One region of the Paenibacillus thiaminolyticus genome, then DNA from elsewhere that is predicted to be linked to it. Evidence: predicted binding sites of a transcription regulator. Region 1 holds the regulator's gene; each other region holds the start of a gene.
The links. The regulator Rex, encoded in region 1, represses fermentation and respiration genes when NADH is low (regulators of the CRP and FNR family bind a similar motif). The targets are predictions, from matches to a motif close to TTGTGAAATATTTCACAA.
Positions count from the first base shown of each region.

Region 2: a site for Rex is predicted at 2,919-2,936, ahead of FLT43_RS08575 (cytochrome ubiquinol oxidase subunit I). Genes of this name have one in related genera too.
Region 3: a site for Rex is predicted at 3,576-3,593, ahead of FLT43_RS15405 (formate/nitrite transporter family protein). Genes of this name have one in related genera too.
Region 4: a site for Rex is predicted at 3,102-3,119, ahead of nirB (nitrite reductase large subunit NirB). Genes of this name have one in related genera too.

Region 1 is NZ_CP041405.1:1,151,538-1,156,866, forward strand. It holds gene FLT43_RS05140 (AAA family ATPase) at 1-157, opposite strand, end outside; gene FLT43_RS05145 (quinolinate synthase) at 126-692, opposite strand; gene FLT43_RS05150 (DUF5590 domain-containing protein) at 989-1,510, opposite strand; gene FLT43_RS05155 (amidohydrolase) at 1,523-2,833, opposite strand; gene FLT43_RS05160 (redox-sensing transcriptional repressor Rex) at 2,830-3,477, opposite strand; gene dinG (ATP-dependent DNA helicase DinG) at 3,513-5,329, opposite strand, start outside.
Region 2 is NZ_CP041405.1:1,887,060-1,892,388, reverse strand. It holds gene FLT43_RS08585 (response regulator transcription factor) at 1-32, shown strand, start outside; gene cydS (cytochrome bd oxidase small subunit CydS family protein) at 151-252, opposite strand; gene FLT43_RS08580 (cytochrome d ubiquinol oxidase subunit II) at 265-1,287, opposite strand; gene FLT43_RS08575 (cytochrome ubiquinol oxidase subunit I) at 1,284-2,639, opposite strand; gene FLT43_RS30490 (methyl-accepting chemotaxis protein) at 3,108-4,235, shown strand; gene FLT43_RS08565 (BglG family transcription antiterminator) at 4,408-5,329, shown strand, end outside.
Region 3 is NZ_CP041405.1:3,450,593-3,455,921, forward strand. It holds gene FLT43_RS15395 (beta-N-acetylhexosaminidase) at 1-1,330, opposite strand, end outside; gene FLT43_RS15400 (DUF1540 domain-containing protein) at 2,137-2,292, shown strand; gene FLT43_RS15405 (formate/nitrite transporter family protein) at 2,506-3,423, opposite strand; gene FLT43_RS15410 (NAD(P)/FAD-dependent oxidoreductase) at 3,702-5,132, opposite strand; purine riboswitch at 5,241-5,329, opposite strand, start outside.
Region 4 is NZ_CP041405.1:1,402,020-1,407,348, forward strand. It holds gene FLT43_RS06320 (formate/nitrite transporter family protein) at 1-209, opposite strand, end outside; gene nirD (nitrite reductase small subunit NirD) at 259-618, opposite strand; gene nirB (nitrite reductase large subunit NirB) at 638-3,061, opposite strand; gene FLT43_RS06335 (alpha-amylase family protein) at 3,684-5,329, shown strand, end outside.

The sequences.
Region 1 (5,329 bases):
CGCCGCGCCGCTTGACGGCATACAATAGCACGATTAATACAACGGCTGCCAACACGATAGGAAGGATATTCACGCCACGAAAAGCGAGGAAGATGACGATCGAAATCGCCGCTCCGATAGCCGCCTCAGGCCAGCGGATCGACAGTCTGTTCTTCATGCGGCCACACCCCCATTGCGGTTCCGTCCAGCGGCAAGAGCATCGTCTTGCTGCCTTGCTTGTCCTTCAGTTGAATATAGACATACTGGTTATCCATCTCCGTCACGACTTCCAGGTCTGGCTGGTTCGTCTTCAGCTCCTGCAGCTTCTTCGGAATATCGCTGTAATTCCGGTGAACCATCGCCTGAGCTACATCGAACAGCGCCTGCGACCACCATTTGTCAATCGATGGCGTACTGTTCTCATTGATATATTCAATCTGCACTTTTTTACCTTTGGCATACTGTGCAATATCGTTATTCAGCTTCTGTACCACTTCACGAATATCGGCGTTCGGATCGGCCTGAATTTGAATGCTAAGCGTATCCGAATGCCAATCTACCTGATACTTCGTAATCTCGGCATGCTGCCGCATGACGCGATCTACGGGCTGTTCCACATACTTTGTCTGATACACGGCCCACCCGCCGAATAAAATACCGCCGGTCAGCAGCATAATAAGCAGGGTCGGCGCAATGCGAATGTTCTTCGTCATGCCACGAAAACCCCTTTCTATTCCTGTATAGCACTGAAAATTGCAGGCTGAACATGTTGCTGGCGTGCAGACGAAATCATCTGCTTTGGCTGACATACGGTGCTAAATATGTGCAAGTCATACTTTTATCTATCAACTCATGACATACATTAGTATACCATAGATGATATACGATTTCGGAATGTAAAGTGTTCCATGACTGCCAGCACAGCAAAAAGCACCGCCTCCCTTCAGCGGCGTTAACACGCTGAAGCGAAGCGGTGCGGAATGGAAGAGCAGGTCCAAGCTGCCCTTGGCTATTGATTGGGCAATCCATAGATCTCGCCCAAGGGAGAACCATCATAGAAGGAATAAAACTGATAAAAATACCGGCGCGTCCCTTGCTCGTCCTTACGCTGGACGAAGGCTTGCCACACATATTGATTATCCTTGTATCCGGGCAGCAGCCGCACGATACGGGCATCCGGATACGCCTGATGAATAGTGGCCTTCACCGTGGCTTTATCCACGCTGTCGGCTGCCGGGATCGAGGTGACCCGATCGGGAAATACCCATACCCAGACGGCCTTCTCTTCCTGGTTGACCCCATTAATAACATAGACGACTTCTTCCCATATACTCTTGTCAATGCCGTTTACCTCGGTCAACGGCATTTCCTGCTGCGCGCGCTGCAGGATCTCTGCTTCTTTTACCCGCTCATCGGAATAAATGTAATTGACGTACATTACCAAGGCGACAATGAATAGGATAAGCACGAGGAACGCCAGCACGGCGATGAACCACCGGTTGCGGCGGCGGCGACTGCGGCTTCTGGCCATGCGCTCCTCCCGTCAGCGCTCGAGCAGGCGCTCGAAGCACCGCTCGGCTTCATAGAGAATGCGCTCTTCGTCCAAGGTCAGGCACTGGCCGTCCTTAACCACTTGGCGCCCGTCGACCCATACATGAGCGACGTCTTTGGCGGAAGCGGAATAAATCATATGCGAGACGAAGTCGGTATGCGGGACGAAATGCGGCTGGTTCACATTGACCGCCACGATATCCGCCTTCATGCCGGCTTCCAGCAGACCCAGCTTCTCTGCCCGGAGCGTCTGCGCTCCGTACAGCGTCCCCATACGCATCGCTTCGGCCGCCGGAACCGCCGTCGGATCGCCGGATACACCCTTATGGATCAGGGCAGCCAAGCGCATCTCTTCGAACATATCCAGATTGTTGTTGCTTGCCGGCCCGTCGGTTCCCAGCGATACGGTTACGCCGGCGCGCAGCAGCTCCGGAACCCGCGCCACGCCGGAAGCCAGCTTCAGATTGCTGCCCGGATTATGGGAGACGGCCACGTCATGGCGAGCCAATACTTCGATCTCCTCATCGGTCAGATGAACGCCGTGCGCCACGAAGGAAGGGCGCGAGAAGAAGCCGAGCTTCTCCAGATGAGCGACGGGACGCAGCCCATAGTCCGCGACATTCTGGGCGACTTCCGCCGCGGTCTCCGACATATGCGTATGCAGCGGAAGATCGAGATCATGCGCCGCCTGCACGAACTTCTCGATGAAGCCCGGCGGGCATGTATACGGAGCGTGCGGAGCCAGCATCGTCGTAATGCGGCCGTCCGCCTTGCCGTGCCACTCGCGGGCGAATTGAACGGCTTCCTGCAGCTTCGCTGCCTGCACGTCTTCTGGGCATAGACCGATCGCGCCGCGCATCAGGCAGGCGCGCATGCCGGATTCCTCGACGACCTTGGCCACCTCATCCATATGGTCATACATATCGACGAATGTCGTCGTCCCGCCTTTCAGCATTTCTAGAACCGAGAGCGCCGTCCCCCAACGGACGTCCTCCGCAGTGAATTTTGCTTCCATCGGCCACATTTTCTCTTGCAGCCACGTCTGGAGCACCATATCATCGCCATAGCCGCGCAGCAGCGACATCGCCGCATGGCCGTGGGTATTAATGAGCCCCGGAATGAAGAACAGCCCCTTGCCGTCGATCCGCATCGCCTCGGGCGTATCATGCTCTTGCGGCAAATGTTCTCCCACATAGACAATCATGTCATTTTCAATGACCATCGTACCTGTAACCGCCGTGTGCTGCGCGCCTGGGCGAAGTGACGCAAAGTTCCCGTTACTAATAATAAGTTTCGTCGTCATTCTACCGGAGCTTCCTTTCTCTCATCGGATAAATAATAGGCCAGACTGAACATGTCCGTCGTAAAATCGGCGGTATGCACCCGCACGTGAGGCGGGACGCGAAGAATAACCGGAGCGAAGTTCAAGATTGCCTCCACTCCCGCGTCGACGAATTGCTCCGCGACATGCTGCGCCTCCGAGGCGGGTACGGTGATGATTCCGATGCGGATTTTATGTTCGCGCACGGTGTCCGCCAGCTCGCTCATCGGCTGTACGCGCAGATTGTTGATCTCGGTGCCTACCTTCGGCTCCAGCTGGTCGAATACAGCCACAATCCGCATATTGTCCTTCATATATGCCGTATAGTTGCACAATGCATGGCCCAGCTTCCCCGCTCCGACGAGACCGACATTAATAATCTGATCCAGCTTCAGTATATGGCGGATTTGTTGAATCAGGTAAGAGACGTCATACCCAATTCCTTTGCGTCCAAAATCGCCGAAATATGCCAAGTCTTTGCGAATCTGGGCGGGATTGAGGTCCAGCTTCTGACCCAAATCCTGTGAAGAAACCGTCAGAACCTCTCGCTGCTTCAGTTCCATCAGATGACGTAAATAAACCGGCAGTCTGCGAACGACAGCTTCTGATATTTTCAACGTTTTCATATCTATTTCGTTGCCCCCTCATCGCTCTTACACGCCTATTTTTCGTGCTCGCTTAACCACGCTTCGATTCTGGGCACCAGCTGCACATTGGCCATGTGCTCCATCTTCGGCCCAGGAAGCGAATATAAGAAATGTTTGCCGTAGCTCGTCTCAATGACCCGTGTATCGTACACGATGACGATGCCTTTGTCCTGAGCGGTCCGCACAAGGCGTCCGAAGCCTTGCTTGAAGCGGATAACCGCCTGCGGAACCGAATATTTGCGGAACGGGTTCTGCTTCTGGCGCTTCAGCCGGTCGCATTTGGCTTCGACGAGCGGATGGTTCGGCGGCTGGAACGGCAGCCGGACAATGGCGAGACAGGTCAGCGCGTCTCCAGGAATGTCGACCCCTTCCCAGAAGCTGCTCGTACCGAGCAGCACGGAGGCCGGCTGCTCCCGGAAGCGGCGCGTCAGCTTGCTGCGGTTCCCGCTGTCGATGCCTTGGCCCAGCACCTGAATGCCGCTCGCGCTCAGCGCCTCCTTCAGCGGCTCGTATACATCCCGGAGCATACGATACGAGGTGAACAGGACGAGCATTCTGCCGCGCGTGACGAGCGCTACATCCCCGATCGATTTCGCGAGCGTCTGATTGAAGACCGCGTCGGATGATCCTTTGACGCTGGGGAAATCGCGCGGGATAACGACCAGCGCCTGCTCCCGGTAATTGAACGGGGAAGGCAGAATGACCGTATGCAGCCTGCCGTCGTTAGCAGCCTCCATCAGCCCGATTTGCTCCTGCACGAACTGGAAGGACTTATCTACGGACAATGTGGCTGAAGTGAGGATGACGCTCTTCTTCGGCTCGAAGAAATAACGGTTCAACGCCTCGCTCACGTCAACGGGCACGGCATACATCTGCAGCGACTTGAATTTGAACTGCGTGTTGCCCTCCATCCAGTAGACCGTCTCTGGATCCGATCCTTGCATGAACAGCCGGAAATCGTCGCGGACCAGGCCTACATCCTTCAGAAGCCCGCTAATATCGACGATGACGCCTTCCAGTTCGTCGTCATCGGCCTCTTTCCACTCATTGACCAGCTTCTCGCCCGAGCGCACAATATCGCTGAGACGGGTGTGGATCGATTTCTCCAGCTCTACCGCCTCGGGCCAGCTCTCCGGACGCTCGCCGGCCGGGAGGCGCAGCACCGCCTGCCCGCCCTCGAATTGCCCGGCTTCCCCGGAAGGAAGCAGCTGATACAGCATGTCATGCAGCCGATCCCATTGTTCCTTCACGTCGACGATCTGCTGCAGCAGCTTGTCGATCCCTTCGGCCCAGATAAGCGCTTTCTCATGGCCTGACAACCGAAGTCGCTGTTGAAGGACGACAAGAGCGCCGCTCTTGCTGTCTTTGAACAGCCGGGTGAGCGGGTGAATGAGTGAAAAATATTGCAAATTCGTCCCCAAGTGCTTGCCGGCCGTCTCCTCGAAATGATGCGCCTCGTCAACGACGAGATGCTCATAGCCTGGCAGCAGACGATGGTCCGCCATCACGTCGGTAAATAATAACGAATGGTTCGTAATGACGATATCGGAGAGGTTCGCGTTATTTTTGGCCCGGTGATAGAAGCAGCGGCGGAACCAAGGACAGGAACGGTTCAGGCACGAATCACTGTCGCTGGATACCGAATCCCAGAACTCGGGGCCTTTGTGAACGAGATGAAGCTCCTCGTCATCTCCATGCTCCGTCCGGCTAAGCCACACGAGCAGCTGCGCCGCTGTAATGCTGTCATCTCTTGCGTGGACGAACTCTCTGTTACTTATTTTATGTTCAAATTTACGCAAACACAAATAGTGACTGCGCCCTTTTAGTAGCG
Region 2 (5,329 bases), 740 kb from region 1:
ATCATAAGAAGGCCCACCGCACCGACGAATAAGGCGCACAATCCATTTTCGACTGGGAGATGGATTCTTTTTTTGTCTGGATAAGGCAACGACGGCAGCCAGCTCCGAAGAGCAGGCTGCCGTCATGCGTTCTCTTCGCTAGCGCGACGCTTAATCCTCATATGGCTTCGCTAGGGCTCCCCACCAGAATACGGCCGCGATGGACAAGGCCGCGATAAGGAGCGGCGCCGCAAATATAAGAAAATTCGTCATGTCTGTACCTCCTTATCGTGGGGTCTTCTTGCCCTTGACATAGTTCGCGTCGAACAGGAACAAGCGCAGGAGCAAGAACAGCGACGGGATCAGGACGAGCAGGCCCAGGATAAATACGGCAATCAGAGCCGTCGCCATCGCCGGATTGGTGAAGCTGTCATAAATGTTGACGTACGGATACAGTACATACGGCAAATGGGACGCGCCGTAACCGAACCAGGCGAACCCGAACTGCAGCACGACGCAGAGGAAGGCCCAGCCGTAATTGCGGCGCTTCCAGACCAAGTAGACGGCGATCAGGAAGAACAGGAACGACAGGATGAACATCCAGGCGTTCGTAATCATATTGTTGAAGTGCTCCGCATTATGATCTTGAATCGCATAGAAGACGAAGAGGCTCGCCAAGATGGTCGGCGCCGACCAGAAGAGGGCGTACTTCCTGACAATCTCGAGCGCCCCGTTGTCCTCCGCCTTGGCAGCGTAGTAGGTCAGGAACATGGCCGAAATATAGAGCACGCTGACCAAGGCGAGGAAAATAACCGAATACGGATAAACATTGGTGAACAGCTTGCCGACATGGAAGGTCACCTTGCCCCCTTCCTCCGAAATATATCCGCCCTCCGAGATAGCCAACACGGTGGACAACGCAGCCGGAATTAGCCAGCCGCTCACCCCGTACAAAAACATATAAATCCGGTTGTTCTTGACCCCATAGTTGCTGAAGGCATAATAGGAGCCGCGGACAGCGAGCAGGATGACGGCGATACTGCCAGGCACGAGCAGGGCGGTGCCGTAATAATAGGCCGCATCCGGGAAAAATCCGACCAGGCCGATGTAGAAGAAGACGAGGAACACGTTCGTCACTTCCCATACTGGCGACAAGTAGCGTTCAATAATATTGTGAATGATATGCCGTTTGCCTGTAATCGTGCTGACATAGCTGAAGAACCCGGCGCCGAAATCAATCGACGCCACGATCAGGTAGCCGAACAGAAAAATCCACAGCACGGTCATCCCGAGCAGTTCGTAATTCATCGCTTCATGCCCCCTTCCATGCCGTTCGCCTCCAATTCCGCTTCGGCCGGATTGTGGCGGAACATGCTGCGCAGCACCTTGACGGCCGTAACGCTGAGTACCAGATAGAGAAGCGTGAACAGCACCAGCATCGTATCGACATGCTCGGACGTCGTCGCGCCTTCTTCGACGGTCATGATTTTCCACAGCACCCATGGCTGCCGTCCGACCTCCGCGAACATCCACCCTGATTCAATCGCCAGGAAGGCGAGCGGCGCTCCGGCCACGATCGCATACAGAAGCAGGCGGCTGATTGGCTTGCCGGTCTTGCGGCGGCGGTACTGCCAGACGACGTACCAGAGCGAGACGACGGTCAGGAAGATTCCGATGAACACCATCGAATCGAAGAAATAGTGTGTGGCCCGCAGCGGCGGCCGTTCATGCTCGGGCACCTCATTCAGCCCTTGGACGACGGTATCCGGCGTCCCTCCCGCCAAAATGCTCAGCGCAAACGGGATCTTGATCGCGAACTTCACTTCATTGTCCTTCGTCAAGATGCCGCCAAGAATCAGCTCCGCACTGTCCTTCGTCTCGAAGTGCCATTCCGCGGCAGCCAATTTCTCCGGCTGGTATTCATGCAAATATTTTCCGGACAGATCGCCGATGGCGGCCGAAGCGACTGCGAAGATAAGGGCGGACGTCATCGTCAGACGCAGCGCCTTCTTATAGTACACATGGCTGCGTCCGCGCAGCATCGAGACCGCGGCGATGGCCGCGAGCAGGAAGGCGCTGGTGACATACGCGGTCACGAGCACGTGGCTCACCCGCGTTGGCATCGATGGATTGAACATCGCCGCCAGCGGCTGGATGTTCGTCATCTGCCCGTTGACCCAGTCGAAGCCCTGCGGCGAATTCATGAATGAGTTCACGGTTGTGATGAAAAAGGCCGAGGCCGATGATCCGATCGCTACTGGAACAAGCAGCAAAAAGTGGTACATCCGGTTTTTGAAGCGATCCCATGTATATAAGTAAATGCCAAGAAATATCGCCTCCACGAAAAAGGCGAACGTCTCCATAAATAACGGGAGCGCGATCGCTTGCCCGGCGACCTTCATGAAGTTCGGCCACAGCAAGCTGAGCTGCAGCCCGATGGCGGTCCCGGTGACCACGCCGACAGCTACCGTTACGGTGAAGCCCCTGGCCCAACGGCGGGCCAGCAATAAATAATGCGGGTCATTGCGCTTAATGCCGATCCATTCCGCCAGGGCGATCAGGAGCGGCACTCCAACGCCGATGGTCGCGTAAATAATATGCACGAACAAGGTCAAGCCGGTCAAAATGCGGCTGAACAATACCGGGTCATACGAGTACATGTCCTCTTTCCCTCCTCAACAGAAATGCAATGCCGTATTTTCAGAACGTTGTGAACAGTCAACCTACCGCGTTAGAAAAAACGCCGTATGAACGAGAGGAGCATAATGATGCCCACTGCAAGGGAGACAACGATAAGCCACTTCTCTTGTTTTTGAATCCGGTTTGCCTGTTTATTGTCCGATTCCATCGACAGATACCCCTTTCGTTGTGCAATCTTCATAAAGCTGGAATGTTGTCTATGATCCATATCACAGACTTACCTATATCGTACTCAAATGGTGTGATAATTTTCACAACAATTGTGATAGAGCGATGAACAAGGTGTTACAAATGTTTGTCCGCATCAACTTCCGCGTTCGATTGCCTTTACAAACTCTTTACATAGCCTGGGCCAACCGTTTACATTCCCGTGCTACATTAGGACGAAAGATGCAGATTTACAATATTAACGCAAAGGGTGCTGCTATATGACGATGCCGATCTTATCTCTCATTAACCCGGGTTCTCCGCAGATCACACATCGTGGTGCTGTCTCGGAGTACGACGATTTGGTTCATGCCGCTCCGGCGATTGATCCGCGGACTCCGATCGAGGACGTCGAGGACATGTTCCTGTCCGATTCCTCGCTGCGCTGTCTTATTGTCGTGGACGGGGCGCGGCAGCCAATCGGGATCGTAATGCGCGAACGGTTCCATGAGCGGATGAGCAAGCGGTTCTCCCCTGCGCTCTATCATGAGAAGCCGGTCTCGCGGCTGACGGATCGGGACATGGCCTGCGCCGAATGGGGGACGGATGCGGCCCAACTGCTAGAACTGGCGGGGGCCCGCCCGGAGGAACGGATGTATGACAGCCTCATTATAACTAGCGGAGGGCAGTATGCCGGCGTGCTGTCTGCGAAGCAGCTGTCCGAGCTCTCTAATCGCGTGCGCCGCAATGCAGAGCGCAAGGAGAAGGCGGTTCTGCATTCGACGCTCCATGCGTTCGATTCGATCAAGGGCGAGACCGGATATGTCAGGCAGGCGGCTGCGGAAGGCAAGCTGCACGCGTCCGCAATGATGGACAAGACGCTGGCCGGGAAGACTTCGCTCGACGATGTGTCCTCCGCATTTCAGCAAGTATACGGGCAGGTGAACGATCAAGCGGCGGAAATGGAGCATCTGCGACAATATACCCAGGCTGTGGCCGATTCTATCGGCGTCATCCGCGGCTGGTCCGATTCGTGTCATATGCTGGCGCTGAACGCGTCGATTGAAGCGGCCCGCGCCGGCGAGCACGGGTTGGGCTTCCAGGTCGTCGCCACGGAGGTGCGCAAGCTGGCCATGCTGACCAAGGCGGCGACCGGCCAGATCGAAGAGACGCTGGCCCAGATGGTTCAAGCATTGAACCAGGCCGTGAAGACGGGGGAGCGCACCAGGGAGCAGGTCGTAATGACCGCATCGGGGGTAGAGGCGGCCTGCGGGCGCTTCGAACAGCTTCTGCAGGCGATCGCGCATAATCAGGAGCAGCTGGCACAGATTGATGCCTGCGCGCAGCGCATGGAGGAGCGGGCCCAGTCAGCGCATGCGGAATTGAGGCGAATGGCGGAACGGGATTGAAGACCGTACCCTGTGAAAAAACGTCGCTGGAGCACGGGAAAGTATGTTACGATAGGGTTCCGAGTGTACGAGTGAATCGGTTGCACTCATCGAAGACGCACTGTTATATAATCTGACCTTGGAAGGCAGGTTCGACAGTGATCGGCTGGACGAAATCGCTGAAGGTGACATCATGATGGAAAAAGATATTAGTCGTAAAATCAAATTGTTGAAGATTCTGGCTGAGGAAAAGAAGTGGTTTACTCTCTCTGAACTTGAACAAAAACTAGATTGTTCCAGTAAAACAATTCGAAAGGATATATCAGTTCTCAATGATTTATTGCCGCAAAACGCTTCTATCTATTCAAAAAAGGGAAAAGGGATCAGATTAGCCATACCCCAAGATCAGACCATATGTGAAGTCATATCTAATTTATCTAAAAAATCCCTAACTTTTTTGGTTCTTCAGAAGTTTTTGGAAGGAACTGCAACTACCATTACCTCTTTGTCCGAGAAATTATATCTTCCTGCCTCTTCAACGAATATAGTACTAAAAAGGGTTAGTGAATATATTGAAAAATTTGGTTTATCACTTGAGAAAAAACCTTTAGGAATCACAGGGGATGAGTTCCAAATCATCTTAATGTTTTCCGAACGCTATTTGGAGGCTTTTACGGAAGAAGAATGGCCGTTTACAGAGTATAGGAAAGAAGTGCTTCTAGGTTATATTTCTTATATCGAAAAAAAATTAGGTATTATATTTTCGACGAACGACAGAAGAAGATTCGTTTTTATCATGGCCATTCTTTTTATACGCAGGAAGCGAGGGCATAGGGTAAAATTTAATGAATGCATAATTAAAAATACAATTGAGACCCCGTATTATAAAGAAATATTTGAAAGGGGCATAGATGGAAAACGAGATGCCATTCATTTTTTGGCGGTTGAGGAGAAAGTACTATTAGTAATCATTGTGAAAATATCCAGATACGCAAGCGTGAATCAAGCTAACTTAAGGCGGGAAGAACTAAAACTGTATAAGGAAGGAAAAATACAAGCTTATACTTATATAAGTGATTTCATTCACATATTGGAAAGAGAAGTAAAGATTGATT
Region 3 (5,329 bases), 2.3 Mb from region 1:
TCGTCACACCCGGCGTTTCGTCCAGATAGGTCAGCTGCCAATAATCGGCCAGACGCTGGCCGGTGCAGAGACGGAAGCGATCCGCCAGTGCAGCCTCGTCCACTTCGCCTTCCGTGTACCCGTGCTCGGCGAACAACTGCAGGCCCGGAAGAATCGTCAAATGGTTCGTCTCCTGCCCATTGTCCCCCCACGCCGTCGCGAATAGTTCACGAATGCCCTTCGCCTTGCAGGCCAGAAGCGCCGGATTCGTGTTCTGCCATGTCTTGCCATAGTTCGGGCTCATGCTGCCCCACAGCCAGACGCCGCCAGCGAACACCGGATCCGAACCGAGCGCGCGGTGCTTGTCGAGGAAGTTCTCATAGAACTTCTGATCGTCATGGTAATAGTCCCAATAGACGAACTGGACGCCTTTCGGAATCCGAGCCACTGCATCGCTGGAAAACTCCAGATCCAAATCGTAATAATGGCCCCCGTTATTCATCAGCAGATGGAAATACATATCGCTCCACATCATCGGCTTCAAGCCATGTTTTTCAGTAATCTCCAGCACGCGCCGCAAATGATCGTTCATAATGTCGAACCGTTCCCGGAAGCCGTGCTTGAACAAGTATCGCCCAAGCCCGAGTCCGAACGCCTCGTCCATGCCGATATGGATCCGGTTCGAACGGAGCGGCTTCGAGGCGGCCGCGATCATATCCTCAATGAAGCGGTAGGTAGCCTCGGACCCGGCCAGCAGCACATCCTCCGTATCGCGCAGCTCTTCGGCCTCATCCCATTTCAGCGCCTGGGCCAGATGCCCCAGCGTCTGAATGCACGGCACCACCTCGATGCCGAACTGGGCCGCATAATCGTCAATGGCCCGCAGCTCGTCTGCGGTATACCGTCCGCGCATATAACCGAAATAGGGCCGCTCCGGCACCTCGTACGTATCTTCCGTATAGAGCATGATGCCGTTCAGGCCCATCAGCGCCATCGATCGCAGCAATTCCTTCAGCATAGCCAGATGGGGAACAGCGTTCCGCGAAGCATCGATCATCGCACCGTTGTACGTGAATTGCGGCTGCTCGACAATATGGAACGCCCTACCCTGGCGATAAGCTTCCACGAACCGGCCCAGCCCCCGGAAAAAATGGATCGGCTCCGCATAGCGGATCAATCCGGCGCCTCCGTCCCAGGACACCGTTAACTCCCCGGTGGCCTGCTCAACCTGTATAGCTACTGCATCGGGAGCGGGATTCCCTCCCTCACTTATTTCCACATTAAGCAGCTCCCGCAGTTCCAGGATACCGGGCATGAAGCGGTCAACATCGCCACTGAAAAGAATCTGCATCGTCGTGTTCCTCCTCTAGTTGTATAAATCTGCACCGTTCGGGTCAGTGTAAGCGGCAGGATGTGATTAGGATAGCGCTATCGATCCCGTTATGCAACCGCAGGCGTCACCCATTGTTCAAAATACACGCCAGATATGCCCGCTGAGTCGTGGGGAGGACGGTTTTAGAAACTGCGGGGGCTAAGGAACGCGAGAGCTCTACCGCCTCCTTTGTTCCACTATCCCCAGCACTCAGCTTGACGCCTGAGCTGTTGGGATAATGACAATAAGGAACGCGAGGGCTCTACCGCCCCTTTGTTCCACTATCCCCAGCACTCAGTTTGACGCCTGAGCTGTTGGGATAATGACAATAAGGAGCGCTAGGCCTCTACCCGCCCCTTTGTTCCACTATCCCCAGCACTCAGTTTGCACCCCTGAGCCGGTGGGATAATGGCAATAAAGAGCGCTAGGCCTCTACCCGCCCCTTTGTTCCACTATCCCCAGCACTCAGCTTGACGCCTGAGCTGTTGGGATAATGACCATAAGACTGCAAGTGGTGGCTTACGCCCCTGAGCCATCGGCATAGTGGAGCAAAGTCGGAATCAGGGCTTCCCCAGCCCACAATGCCTAAGTCGATCAAAAAAACGGACCGTTAAAGATTCCAGCCTGTGCAAGGGCTGCTCATCAACGCTCCCTCGCCGTTTTTTCAGGGACATGCCAAAAAAGACATGGCTTGCCGATCCATGTCTTGAGGCAGTCATTGCAGCGGCCGGACGTATAGAACCGCCCGGATCCCGTCAATCCTATTGCAAAGGGGGTGACACACAATGGCTAAAGACGTGCTGTGCGAAGTGAACAGCTGCAAATATTGGGCTGCCGGAAACAAATGCAACGCTTCTTCTATTTATGTCGTGAATCGTCAAGGCAGACAAGCAAGCAACTCCGAAGAAACTGACTGTAAAACGTTCGAGCCCAAACTTTAAGGTATGTCCAAGCAGCCTTGCCGGGCTGCTTTTTTCTATGTGATAATGATAATTATTATCATGATATCCGGATTTTATGCAATTTCCTATCCTACCCAAGAAAAATAAAGCGGGGCAACTCCCCCGAACCGGCCATCTCCTTAACGGCGCAAGGATCAAGAAACCAGGCCCGACCCGGACGGACCTGGTTCGATATATGCCGCGAGCGGAAGCTTATCCCGTGACAGAGTGGTCAAGGCTGCCCGAGGGGGAAGCCGACGTAGCTGGAGCCGCTGATGAAGCAGAAGCAGCAGAAGCCGTTACAACAGCAGAAGCGGATGCGCGCGTTCCGGAAGTCTGCGCCGGCAAGGCCGGATCCGGATTCGGCCGCAAATAGGCCAGGCAGTAAGCGCCGGCCACGAAGACGGCACCGCCGGTGAGATTGCCGAGCCAGACGGGGATGAAGTTCATCATATATTCTCCCCAGCTGTAATAGCCTTCGAAGATGGCTGCCGGAATGACGAACATGTTGGCCACCACGTGCTGGAAGCCGATGGCCACGAACGTCATCGTCGGGAACCAGATGCCCAATACTTTGCCGCTGAAGCTCTTGGAGCCATAAGACAGCCACACTGCCAGCGCGACGAGCCAGTTGCAGCCGATACCGGAGACGAACGCTTGCAGGAAGCCTTCTTCCAGCTTGTGCCCGGCGACGGACACCGTCTTCTCGAGATAGACGCCATCGGCGGTCAGACCGACGATATGCCCGAAGAAGTAAGCGACGAAGATCGCGCCCAAGAAGTTGCTTAACGTAATGACGATCAGATTGCGAACGACCTCGGCGGTCGTAATCCGGCCCTTCATCCGGGCCAATGGGACCGCCATCATATTGCCGGTCAGCAGCTCTCCGCCTCCCAGCAGGACGAGGATGAGCCCGATCGGGAAGAGGGAAGCGCCGATAAGCCCCGTGATTGTTCCCCACTCCGGCGGCGCGCCAGCCGTCACCCGTATATACAGTAAGTATCCCAGCGCGATGAACGCGCCTGCCAGAAATCCCAATATCACCATGACCGACAGCGGATTGCGGGCCTTGGACGCCCCTGTCTCCACTGTCGCTGCCGCAATCTCCTGCGGCTTCAAGTATCCTGCCATACTGCATTACCTCCTGCACTGCAAGTACCTTGCTGGCATATTATCGCATCCTCCCGGATGGACGGAAGCGTCACACCCTATGGAATGAGGCGCCGTATTCCAGGCAGATGCCAAAGATGCAAGTTCATTGTATCGAAGCTTCCGCACCGAGGTTGTGCATTTTGTCACAAGGTAATGTTCAAAATTAACAATCTAACAACATATCGTGGAACAAGTCAGGACGCCGCAAGAACGGAAAAAGCCCGCGCACCTTGCGGCCGCGGACTTCTATATATCCATTATGCTGTGCCGATAATGCTGCGGGCAATATGAACTCCGGCTGCCCCGGCTTGCGCCAGCCCGCGGGTGACGCCGGCTCCGTCGCCGCCGCAGTACAGTCCGGCAATCTCGGATTCGAGCGACGCATCCAGCTTCGGGCGGGCGGAGTAGAACTTCGCCTCGACGCCATAAAACAGCGTATGCTCGGAAGCGATTCCCGGCGTTACCTTGTCCAGCGCCTCCATCATTTCGATGAGGCTCTTCATTGTGTTGTATGGCAGCACGAGGCCCAGATCGCCTGGGACCCCCTCGCGCAGCGTCGGCTCCAGGAAGCCTTCCCGGATGCGCTTCTCGGTAGAACGGCGCCCGCGTAGAATATCGCCGTACTTCTGCACAATGACGCCGCCGCCGGACAGATCGTTGGCGCGCTTGCAGATTTCGCGGGCATATTCGTTCGGCTTGTCGAACGGCTCCGTGAACGTGTGCGATACGAGCAGAGCGAAGTTCGTATTTTTCGAGCCGAGCTTCGGATCCTTGTAGGAATGACCGTTCGCGCACATAATGCCGCTGTGGTTCTCCACCACGACATGTCCGGACGGATTGCTGCAGAATGTGCGCACCCGTGTGCCTACAGACGTGTTGAAAATGAATTTTCCTTCATACAGATGCTCGTTAATCTCGCGCATGACAACGTCCGGTGTCTCGACGCGCACGCCAACGTCGACCTGATTGTTGTACATTTTCAGGCGGCGCTTCTTCAGAATCTCCGTCAGCCAGGCGGAGCCGTCCCGTCCCGGCACGACAACGACGCGATCGGCTTCAATCGTCTCGCCGCCCTTCAGCTCGATGCCCTTCACGACATGGCGGCCGTCTTCCTTCACGGTTACGAGATCCGCCACTTCGGTCTTATGCATCATTTCGATCCGCGTCTTCAAGTATTCAAAAATCGATTGTAAAATCTCCAGGTTCTGCTCCGTCCCCAAGTGGCGGACTTCCGCACGCAGCAGCTTCAGCCCTGCCGCATATCCCTGCTGTTCAATCCGGCGCACGGTATCCGTCGTCGGGTCCGTTATATTCGTCGTAGCGCCGTGGTCCAAATTGATCCGGTCCACGTATTGAATGAGGTCGAGCACCTGCGACGGCGGCAAATAATCGGTCAGCCAGCCGCCGAATTCGGTCGTAATGTTGAATTTGCCGTCACTGTAGGCGCCGGCTCCGCCGAAGCCGTTCGTGATGGAACAGGCGGGCAAGCATCCGGCGAATTCTTTGCGGCCGATAGCCGGAGGGCATAATTGAATTTTCTCCTCCAGAATCGGACAGCTCCGCCGGTATATATCATGGCCTTTGTCCACTAACAAAACGTTAAGGCCGGGGGCTTTCAACGTCAACTCATAGCATGTAAAAATTCCCGCAGGCCCTGCACCAACGACAATGACATCATACTTGCTCATAAGATCAAGATCCTCCTCGTTCATAACACGTTGTATGAATCTGAATGGGGCGAATGACGAAATTTCCGTTCCTTTTCTGGACGACAAAAATCCTGACTTCACCCGGGTATGCGGAAGCACACCGCTCGTAGTCAGGAATTTACGGCTCCTGGTAGAGACCCCCGGACCTTATCTCCGGGAATATACGAACAGGAATA
Region 4 (5,329 bases), 250 kb from region 1:
ATCCCGAAGGACATGCCCATCACCAGCGGCACGGCAGGAGAACCTGCCGCCTTGAAGCTTCCGCCGACCGTAAAAATAAGCATAATGCCGAAGCCGACATAGGCGCCTGCCAGCATCGCCGACACGATATAACGCAGCAGCCCCGACTGCATCAGCTTCTTCTTCGCTTCTACCGCTTCATTGACGGCTTCCAGGGATCCCTTGAACATCGCATCTCAACCCCTCTCTTCTCTATCCCGCTAATGGATCTTTTGCCTGTTACATGTTGTCCGCGCTTCCGTCCCGGCCTGCCCCGCCTGCCGCAATCTTCACGATGCCGTCCTGCGCCTTGATTGGATAGGTCTTTACCTGCCCGGTGTCCGGCTCCTGGACGCGGCCATCGCGAAGATCGATCTTCCAATCATACAGCGGATCATATAAGTAATGTCCGGATACGATTCCTTCGCTGAGCGGGCCGCCCTTCGGATGCGGGCTCCGATCCTCCAGCGCATACCAGCCGCCTTCCGTCCGGAAGACTGCAACCGCTGCTCCATTCATCCGCACGACGCGACCCACTCGCGGCAAAAACTGATCCATCTCTCCTACGGCCACAAACGCTCCGTCCACTGATTTGGCCATGCTCGTCTCCTCCTCTCCGCTATTGCTCCAAACTAACGGCTTCGAACAGCTTGCTCCGCAAATCCGGCTGCTCCAATACTTGCTTCCATGGGTCTTCCGCCTGGGCCAGAGCGATGTTGATCCGTTCAACGAGCCGCTTGCGCTCCTCGCTGTCTTCCACGACCGTTCGCCGGATTGCGTCCAGCCCGATTCGCTCAACCCATTCCGAAGTCCGCTCCAAGTAGTTGGCCGTCTCGCGGTAATATTGAATGGCAGCCGCCGTCGTCTCCACAAGCTCCTCATCCGTCTTGACCTTGCACAGCAGATCCGCCAGCCGCGGCTTAATGCCGCCGTTGCCGCCGATATAGATCTCCCAGCCGCCGTCATTGCCGACGATGCCGATATCCTTCGTGCAGGATTCGGCGCAGTTACGAGGGCAGCCGTTCACCGCCATTTTGAACTTGGCCGGATAGTCGATCCGTTCGAACTTGCGCTCCAGCAGCGCACCCATGGCCAGCGAATCCTGCGTACCGAAGCGGCAGTATCGGGAGCCTACGCAGGTTTTGACCGTGCGCAGCGATTTGGCATAGGCATAGCCCGACGGCATATCGAGTGCCTCCCACACTTTCGGCACATCTTCTTTTTTCACGCCGATCAGATCGATCCGCTGTCCCCCCGTCATTTTGACGAGTTCCACATTATACTGAAGCGACACATCCGCAATTTTTTTCAATTCTTCCGGCGAGGTCATGCCGCCGTACATGCGCGGCACGACTGTGTAGGTGCCGTCCTTCTGAATATTGGCGTTCATCCGCTCGTTCACGAAGCGCGACGATTTCTCGTCCCGGTAGCTTTCCGGCCACATCATACCGAGATAGTAGTTCAGCGCGGGACGGCATTTTGAGCAGCCCTCCGGCTGCTTCCATTCGAGCGCCGCCATCACTTCGTGAACCGTATGGAGCCCTTGCTCCCGAATCGCCGCGACGATCTCGTCGCGCGAGTGCTCGGTGCAGCCGCAGATGCCTTGCTTGACGGCGCCTGCCTCGAAGCCGTCGCCGAGAGCATGCTGGAGCAGCTGCTCCACCAGCGGCTTGCAGCCGCCGCAGGAGCGCGATGCGCCGGTGCAGGCCTTGACTTCCTCCAGCGTCGTCAGGCCGTTGTCTGCGATGGCGTCCATAATCATCTTTTTGGTCACGCCATTGCACCCGCAGACGATATCGTCATCCGCCAATTCGGCGGCCGCATTCGCTTTCGAGCCGCAGCAGCCTCCCGTACCCGTCAATTCCTGGTACAGCTCGTCGGTCATCGCCGCCCCCTGCTTCACGAGGCGTTCCAGCTTGGCGCCATCATCCGTATCGCCGAACAGCACGGCGCCGACGATGATATTATCCCGGAGCACGATTTTCCGGTATGTGCGCTTCCACCCGTCATGGAAGGTCAGGGTAGTGCATTCCGGCGTCTCCAGGAAAATGCCTGTCGAGAAGACATCAACGCCGGACACCTTGAGCTTGGTCGAGCAGACCGAGCCTTCATACGGCTTCGTCTCCACGCCGGCGAGCGTCTTCGCCAGCACCGCCCCCTGCTCGAACAGCGGAGCGACGAGCCCGTAGCAGACGCCGCGATGCTCCGTGCACTCTCCGACGGCATATACGTCTTCGGCGGAAGTCCGCAGGCAGTCGTCCACCACGATGCCCCGGTTCACGTCGAGGCCGCTCGCCTGGCCGATGCCGATATTCGGGCAAATGCCGACCGCCATGACGACGAACTCCGCCTTCAATTCCGTCCCGTCGCTGAAGCGCAGGCCTTCGACGCGCTCGCCGCCCGTAATCTCCACCGTCTGCTTGCCGAGCGCGAACCGGATGCCTTGGCGTTCCAGTTCCTGCTCAAGCAGGCGCGCCGCGGTCATATCGAGCTGGCGCTCCATCACATATTCAGGCAGATGGACCACCGTCACGTCCATGCCCAGCTGAACCAGCCCCTTCGCCGCTTCCAGGCCGAGCAAGCCGCCGCCGATGACGGCTGCCGTCTTATACGTTCCCGCTGCGGCAATCATGCGATCGCAATCCTCGATGCTGCGGAAGCCGACGACGCCCTCCTTGTCCGCGCCGGGGACAGGCAGCCGGAACGGCGTCGATCCGGTCGCGATGATGACCCGATCATACGGCACCTCGCGGCCCTTATCGGTCAGGACGACGCGGCGTTCCGTGTCGATCCGCTCCCCCTTCTCGCCCGCCAGCAGTGTAATGCCGGCCTCGTCATACCACCAATATGGATTCAATACGATATCATCCAGCTTCTTGCTGCCCTCCAGCACGTAAGACAGCAGAATCCGGTTGTAGTTGGGATGTGGTTCCTCCCCAATCACCGTAATGTCACAACGATCGGTCAGCTTCAACAACTGCTCCACCGTATTGATGCCTGCCATGCCGTTGCCTACGACGGCCAGCCGCCATTTTCGTTCCATGATGGTCCCTCCTTGTCACAATCCGAAATCCATTCATATATTGTTACTTTTTTCACATACTTTTCTACCTGGATCATACCTCAGGCTGGAAGGGCATCGAGTGATTACACGCACACCAAATGTGGCGGTTTTCCTCTCGTTTGTTCACATTTGACTGTGGCCGCTCCATATGTGCTCCGGGGGCCTTTCCCGTTGCCATTGCCACCGAATTTTCACTGCACTTACACTGCACTTACACTTCACTTACACTTCACTTACACTTCACTTACACTGTACTTACACTGTACTTACTTTACTGCTACTTACCACCGTAATTTCACTGCCCTCATCCTACTTACCCCTGCACTTTCCACTGCATTTCTGCCGTTATACTGTACTCGCGACTGCACTCACCACTACACTTGCTGCTGTACTTGCTTCTCTCCCCATTCCCCGCGCCGCAAGCCCCGTACCGCTTTTTGCGCCTCCTCTCCAATCGCGAACGGGAATTTCCTATAAAGACAGCCCTCCCGGCTTCCCCTATAATGGGAACAGCATCAACTCAAGAATTTCAAATTAAAAGGTTGTTCGAAATGCCCGCTGCGGCCTTTTGAACGCGCATTTATTTAAAGGAGATACGATAATGAAGACTTCTTATGTATGTCTATATGATCCAAGCTTCCCGTCCGCCAGCAACGCACTCCCTTCCGGCATGCGGGATCGTCTCGCCTCCGAATGGAATATCGTGCAAGCGGAGCGTCTCGCCGAAGCACTTGACGCGCAGCAGGACGGCGTATTTATCAACCTGCACGCCCCGTACTTCCCGAAGAGCGCGTGGACGTCCATCGCCGCGTTCCTCGAACGGGGCGGACATCTGCTCAGCGCGGGCGGCTCCCCCTTCCGCATTCCCGTCTACCGCGACGGCAGCGGCTGGACGGCGGAGCCGGAGCAGACAGCCTATCACCAGCGTCTTCGCATCCACGAGTGCATGCCGGTGCAGGCGGACCGGTTCGAGCGCTTCGCCGCCAACGTGGAGCGCCCCTTGTTCGAGCAGGCGGCACCGCTATGGCCGGCTTCGCCAACCTGCAGCTTCGTGCTCTGGGTGACCCGGCACGACGACTGTCCCGGCGAGCATGGTTCCGCCGGCCCGATGGATGCCCACATCATACCGCTCGTCACGGCGCTGGATCGTGACGGCCGGGAGGTGGGCGCGCCCGTCGTGCTGCTCGAAAACACGAAGGGCGAATTCGCCGGCACCCGATGGCTGTTCGTGAACCAGCCGCTGACGGCAGAGTTCCTCGAGCAGGCGGGAGCGGAGACACTCCTCGCCTGGGCCCGCTATTGCTCGTACGGCGTCAGCGATTGGTGGCTGAAGCCGGGCCGGGCCTGTTATGAGCCGGGCGAGCGCCCGAAGCTGACGCTGCAGACGCAGCTGCTGCACGCGGCACGCGCCAGCTACGGCGCCGGCGGCCCGCTGGCCGCTTCTCGTCGAAGCGTGGCCGACGCCGCGGAAGCGGATGTCGTCTGGCAGGCAAGCGTCGAGCTGACGGCGGACGACGGCGAGGTGCTGTGGCGCAGTGAGCTCTCCGTCCGCTGCGGGCGGGAGCTGGAGCGGCTGATCCTGACGCCGGACACCGTGCTCGCTCCGGGCATGTACCGGGTGCATGCCCGGCTTGTGAGCGGCACCGGCGAGGTCCGCCTGCTGCGGCAGGGCTTCTGGTGCCGCGACGAAGCGCTGCTGCGGAGCGGCTCGTTCCTGAAGGCGGGCCGGGATTACTTCGAGCGCGACGGCGTTCCTGTTCCTATCGTCGGCATGACGTATATGTCAAGCGATGTGGCGCGCAAGTTCGTGTTCCTTCCGAACGCGGCGGTATGGGATCGTGATATGGCCCAGATGAAGAAGGCCGGAATCAATCTAATCCGCACCGGCATCTGGACCGCGTACCGCCACATCATGTATGTGGACGGGCATCCGTCCGAGGATGTGCTGTGCGCCCTGGACGCCTTCTTCCTGACTGCGAAGAAGCACGGCATCGAAGTATGCTTCAACTTCTTCTCCTTCGCGCCGGAGCTGTGGGAAGGTTCGAATCCTTACCTCGATCCGCGCAGCATCGAGGCGCAGAAGCGCTTCATCGGAGCGGTCGTCGAGCGGCACCGCCACACCTCGTTCGTCCATTGGGATCTGATCAACGAGCCGTCTCTGTTCGATCCGAAGCGAGTGTTCGCCGGGCCGCGCAGCGCGAAGGATAAGTATGAGATCGCGGCCTTCCGGGAATGGCTCAAGGAACG